DNA from 2 places in the Planococcus kocurii genome. Region 2 is predicted to be linked to the other one. Evidence: riboswitches for the same ligand, from Rfam matches in the RefSeq annotation. Region 2 holds a riboswitch; the other holds the start of a gene.
What was found. A riboswitch is a leader RNA that binds a small molecule or an ion and turns the genes downstream of it on or off. The one in region 2 is predicted to bind S-adenosylmethionine.

Region 1 (3,130 bases), 1.6 Mb from region 2:
GCGCCGATAATGCCGGCCATTGCTGTATAGCCGACCAATGCAATCGCCGTGACCGTAATGCCGGATATTAATGCCGGTTTTGATTCGGGCAATAACACTTTCCAAATGATGGTGCCGGTTGTTGCACCCATTGAACGAGCCGCCTCGATCACACCTTTATCAATTTCTTTTAGCGCAATTAGCACCATTCGTGCATAAAATGGAGCTGAACCGATGATTAATGCCGGTAAAGCCGCATTCGGTCCGCGAATCGATCCCATCAAGAACAAAGTGACAGGAATCAATAAAATGATCAAGATGATAAAAGGAATTGAACGGAAAATATTGACGAATGCGCCAGTCAGCCAATTAACGAGTTTGTTTGCCCACAATTGTTTCGGTGCTGTTAAGAACAAGATAATACCAAGTGCTAAACCAATAACAAATGTAAATACAGTTGATAATGCGGTCATGTAAAGTGTTTCAAGAGTAGCTTCCCACATGCTGTCCCACTTTACATTTGGAAATAACGATTCAATCATTGTCCATCACCTCCGCTTGAATATCTTCTGAGCGAAGAAATACCAGTGCTTCTTCAATTTCTGCTTGAGACCCTTTAAGCTGTAAGATCAAGGTGCCGTATGCGCCACGCTGCGTATGCGAGATATTGCCTTGAACAATATTCACTTCCACGGCATGACTGCGAATCAATTTAGTTAAAATGGGTTGTTCGGTTTGATCGCCAACAAAAACCAATTTCACCAATTCGCCAGTTGGGTATAATTCCCGCAGGTTTTTGATGGTTTCCTGTGAATCTCCACTGTCGGCTACTTGCGCAACAAAGCGTTTCGTGATTGCCTCTTTCGGTGATTGGAACACATGTAAAACGTCGCCAAGTTCTACAACTCGTCCGCCTTCCATTACAGCCACACGGTGGCAAATTTTCCGGATGACGTGCATTTCATGAGTAATCAGTACAATTGTCAATCCCAATCGCTTATTGATGTCTACTAACAAGTCAAGAATGGCATCTGTTGTTTCTGGATCGAGTGCTGATGTCGCTTCGTCACACAACAAGACTTCTGGGTCATTTGCTAATGCCCGGGCAATACCGACGCGTTGTTTTTGTCCTCCTGATAGCTCAGAAGGATAGGCGTTTTCACGACCCGTTAATCCGACTAATTCAATTAACTCCTGTACACGATTTCCGCGTTGTGCTTTTGCCACTCCGGCAATTTCTAGCGGAAATTCAATATTTTCTCTCACTGTACGAGACCATAGTAGATTAAAATGTTGGAAAATCATACTGACTTTCTGACGTGCCTTGCGTAATTCTCCGCCTTTAATCGCTGTGATAATTTGTCCATTAATCTCTACAGTTCCTGACGTTGGTTTTTCTAACCCATTCAACAATCGGATTAAGGTACTTTTACCTGCTCCACTATAACCAATAATACCGAATATCTCTCCATCAGAAATGGATAAGTCCACTTGATCCACAGCTGTTAAAATTGCCTTGCCTGTATCGAATTTTTTTGTCACTTGCTTTAACTCAATCATTCTTCCAACACTCCTAAATCTTAAAAATAAAAAACCCTTCCGCGCATAACTGAGCAGAAGGGCAAACGTATAGTATACGGAAACCAATCTCTCATCGTCCAAAGCTTTCGCTTTGTGTGATTTGGCACCATTTCATTTTCATGACGGTTGCCGGGCTTCATAGGGCACTTCCCTCCACCACTCGTAATAAGAGTTTTGATATGAAATTTTTGAAAAACTTAAGGACTGTATTCTATTTGACTCTTCGCTTGTTGTCTAGATTTCAGACAAGCAATTGGTTTTTTATCAGAAGACTAATTTACCATGACCGGCTGTATTCGTCAACAGGTTTTAACTTACTATACAAGTATGGCACTGATTGAAAAGCATAGATTTTCTCTTTTAGTTTGCCACCTTCTGTTATAAGTAAGCACGGTACACTCTCCACTTCGTAGAGATCCGCTATTTCTTGAACGTAATTTAAATTTGCTTTGCCCATTGGAAGATCCGGTAACAATTCGGTGACAACTGATAGCATCTTAGACGCAACCTGGCAAGTTCCACACATTGGCGCGTACAAATAATAAGCCGTTGATTTATTCGTATTCTTTTCTTTGATCCATTCTTTGTGCGTCCATTCATTCATTTTCTTCATCCCTCTGTTAATAGCTTATTTACCTGGATATTCGCTGTGATGAGCACATCCATCAAGATCCGGAGCGGTGTTGCTGCAACTTCTTTATAATTTCGGTTAATGTAAAAATGACGAGCTTCAGGAAATTCACGCTTGACGAGTTTCCTCAGTTTTTCTCCTGAAGAGTCTGCATCTACTAGTATGATCATATCCTGGCCTTCGTACGGTAATAGTAACTCTTCCAGTCTCGATGCACTTACTGTACCATTTGTACAAAGAATCGTCACGGGTTCTGCAATGAGTGGTGCAATCCTTGACTTATCACTGAGCCCTTCGACAACAATCACCTTTCCCATAACACTCACCCCATCAAATATAAAATAAGAAAAGTTCTAAGACTTAGCGGTAAAAGAAAACTTTCGTTTTATTGCGATAAAGCTCTTTATATAAGTCGAACTAATGATTTCCACTTGTTGATATTCCGTAAAACAGCAGTGCTTTCGAGCTCACAGGATGTGGATCATGCAACCCGTTCCTTTGCTGAGCACAAAGCAGTATAGAAAAGTCGGTTTCTTTTACCAACTTATCTAGTTTTAAAATACCAATAGAACAGGCTGACGTCCATTTCCATGACTTATGCGAACTGCTGACAACACTTATCGGTCATAAAAAAAAGCGCCAAGATAGGCGCTTTTCAGTAATTACTCGTTGGTCATTTCTTTGTATTCGTCTGCTGTCATCAATGCATTAACTTCTTCTTCAGAAGGGGCTTCGATTACAACCATCCAAGCCTGCTCGTAAGGAGACTCGTTCACAAATTCTGGGCTATCTTCAAGTTCAGAGTTAACCTCGATTACTTTTCCGCTAATTGGCGCATACAATTCTGAAACCGTTTTAACGGATTCAACACTGCCGAAAGGCTGATCTTTTTTTAGCTCGTCTCCAACTTGTGGAAGTTCAACAAAAACGATATCCCCT
Region 2 (3,130 bases):
CACTACCGAGTTTACCGATCGATTTTCAAGAAACAGACCGCGATCGGTTATGAATAACAAAATTCCGAGCGGCAAACCGACAATCAATGATACCGATAATGAGATGCCGATCATCATTAATGTTTGGAAAAATGCTGTTTGTATTTCTGGCCATAATTCAATAATTCGTCCCCATTCAATTTCCACTCGATATCACCTCCACGATTGCTGCTCTGTTTTCCAAATACTTCAATGCCTCCATAACTTCCATTTCAGCGCCTTTTAACTCCATAATAAAGACGCCAAGCGGTCGTTCTTGAATGTACTCGATAGCTCCGTGCAAAAAGTTGCCTTTTACCGAAAAGTTCTGCAGCATATCGGAAATGACGCCTTCGCCTGCTACGCCACCTTTGAACAGCACTTTCACTAAAGTTCCTTTAAATTCTTTCAAAATATGTACTGGAACATTAAAGGATACGACACTAGAAATAAATTCTTTCGTTAGCTCCTTTTGAGGATCTGCAAAAATATCGTAAACTTGTCCTTCTTCAATGACACGTCCGCCTTGCATGATCGCCATTCGATCGCAAATTTCTTTAACTACGTTCATTTCATGCGTAATTAGTACAACTGTAATTTTCAATTTACGATTGATGTCTTTTAATAACCGCAATATAGATAACGTCGTATTAGGGTCGAGCGCGGATGTCGCTTCGTCACACAACAAGACTGCTGGGTTGTTTGCTAATGCTCGAGCGATACCAACTCGCTGTTTTTGACCTCCACTCAACTGTGCAGGGTAGACATCCCGTTTATCTGACAAGCCGACCATTTCTAATAGCTCTTCTACGCGGATTTTAATGTCTTTCGTAGGTGTACCTGCTGCCCGAAGTGCAAAAGCAATATTGTCATAAACCGTCTTCTGGCTGATCAAATAAAAATGTTGGAAAATCATACCAATTTTCAATCTCGCTTTTCTTAATTGATTGCTGCTCAACTTCGTTAAGTCTTTGCCATCGACTACGACACTGCCAGAGCTCGGTCGTTCCAGCAAGTTGATGCAGCGAATCAGCGAACTTTTACCAGCTCCTGAATAACCAACAATCCCAAAAATTTCACCTTTTCCTACTTTCAAAGAAATATTGTCGACTCCAGTAACGGTGCCATGTTTAGTGGTATATGTTTTTGTTAAGTTCTGAATATGTATCATGGCTTCCTCCTGGCAACAAAAAGATGCCTCTTTCATCAAGAAAGAGGCATCGAAAAGTTTATTTTCTCGACTTATCTTCCGGAACATTTTACATTCCGCAGGACTTGGCACCTTCCCAAATGGGGGTTGCCGGACGTCATAGGGCCTACCCCTCGGTCTCTCTTGATAAGTTAGTATATTAGATTGAATTTCATATTACAGACATAGATTCAGAGTGTCAATCAAATTTTAAATGTTTCGTACAATTTTTCACGACGATCATCAAAGACCGGAATCCGTTTTCGGACTTTCTCTACTTCGTCCAAATCAATTTCCACATACCCCACGCCTTCGTCTTTTTGCATATCCAAGCGAACTTCTCCCCAAGGAGCTATGACCATCGTACTGCCGCCAAATACATTTTTCGGATCGCTGCCGACGCGATTCACAGCAACGATAAAGCACTGATTTTCAATTGCACGAGCTTGTAAAAGAATACGCCAGTGGTCAATTCGCGCTTCTGGCCATTCCGCTGATACGAAGATCAGTTTCGCTCCATTTAGTGCTTGTGCACGAATCCATTCAGGAAAACGAATGTCATAGCAAATAACTCCGCCATAAACAGTGCCGTCCAGTTTAAACGTCCCAAGTGTATCGCCTTCTTCAAGATGAATATGCTCATCCATTAAACCAAAACGATGTGCTTTGTCGTATTCTGAAACAAGTTCACCGTTTTTATTAACGACATACATCGTATTATAAAAGCCGTTATTCTTCTGTGTTGAAACAGAACCTCCGACAATATTCACAGCATGTTCTTTCGCAAAACTTTTCAGTAGCTCTACAGTTTGGTTAGTGCTGTCTGCTAAAGTACCAAGCTCAGTCAGTGCATATCCCGTGTTCCACATTTCTGGCAAAACAATTGTCTCCGCTCCGTTAGCGGCTGCCTCCGTTAAATAATTTATGACTTGCTGATAGTTCTGTTCGGGCTCTCCGAATATGATATCCATTTGAACACATGCAATTTTCATGTTTTCTCCTCCAGTAGACAAGCTAATCTAAATTCTATAAGATTCGGAGTAGATGTGCAATTATTTCGAAAATGAGGAGAATTTTATGGACTTTTCAAATCGCTTACAAAACTTACCTACTCAGTTTTTTGCTTCACTAGTTGCCAAAACGAGCAAAGCCGTCGCTGAAGGACGCGATGTCATCAATCTCGGACAAGGTAATCCCGACCAACCAACACCCGATCATATTATTAAAGCATTACAAACGGCGGCGGCTGATCCGAAGACACATAAGTACTCACCTTTCCGCGGCATTTCAGAATTACGTCAAGCTGCTGCGAATTTCTATAAACGCGAATATGGTGTAGACATTGATCCTGATTTAGAGGTCGCCATTTTGGCTGGAACCAAAATTGGACTTGTTGAATTGCCCTTGGCATTGCTTAATCCGCAAGATCTTTTGCTGCTGCCGGACCCGGGCTATCCTGACAACTTTTCCGGTGCTCCATTAGCGAATATTGACTACGAATTGATGCATCTCCACCCTGAAAATGGTTATTTACCAGACTTTAATGACTTGTCAGAAACTGTTTGTTCACGTGCAAAATTAATGTATTTGAACTACCCCAATAACCCGACAGGCGCCGTTGCAAATAAAGAATTTTTTGATGACACCGTCGCTTTTGCAAAAGACCATAACATCGCTGTTGTTCACGATTTTGCATACGGCGCCGTAGGATTTGAAGGAAAAAAACCGGTAAGCTTTTTGCAATCTGAAGGTGCCAAAGAAGTTGGGATTGAGATGTATACGTTATCGAAAACTTATAATATGGCGGGATGGCGAATTGGCTTTGCTGTGGGGCATTCGAAAATGATTGAAGCTTTAAATCTAATCCAAGATCATTTATTTGCCGGTTTGTTCCCTGCTGTCCAATTAGCTGCTGCAGAAGCT

Region 1: it holds a riboswitch for S-adenosylmethionine, as region 2 does, so the genes downstream of both, AUO94_RS03165 (methionine ABC transporter ATP-binding protein) here and AUO94_RS10855 (methionine ABC transporter ATP-binding protein) in region 2, are expected to answer to the same signal.

The regions. Positions count from the first base shown of each region.
Region 1 is NZ_CP013661.2:611,809-614,938, forward strand. Features, by position in the region: gene AUO94_RS03160 (methionine ABC transporter permease) at 1-521, opposite strand, end outside; gene AUO94_RS03165 (methionine ABC transporter ATP-binding protein) at 514-1,539, opposite strand; SAM riboswitch class I at 1,628-1,732, opposite strand; gene AUO94_RS03170 (thioredoxin family protein) at 1,838-2,164, opposite strand; gene AUO94_RS03175 (ribonuclease M5) at 2,170-2,508, opposite strand; gene gcvH (glycine cleavage system protein GcvH) at 2,854-3,130, opposite strand, start outside.
Region 2 is NZ_CP013661.2:2,203,380-2,206,509, reverse strand. Features, by position in the region: gene AUO94_RS10860 (methionine ABC transporter permease) at 1-186, opposite strand, end outside; gene AUO94_RS10855 (methionine ABC transporter ATP-binding protein) at 176-1,189, opposite strand; SAM riboswitch class I at 1,258-1,361, opposite strand; gene AUO94_RS10850 (carbon-nitrogen family hydrolase) at 1,411-2,199, opposite strand; gene AUO94_RS10845 (pyridoxal phosphate-dependent aminotransferase) at 2,285-3,130, shown strand, end outside.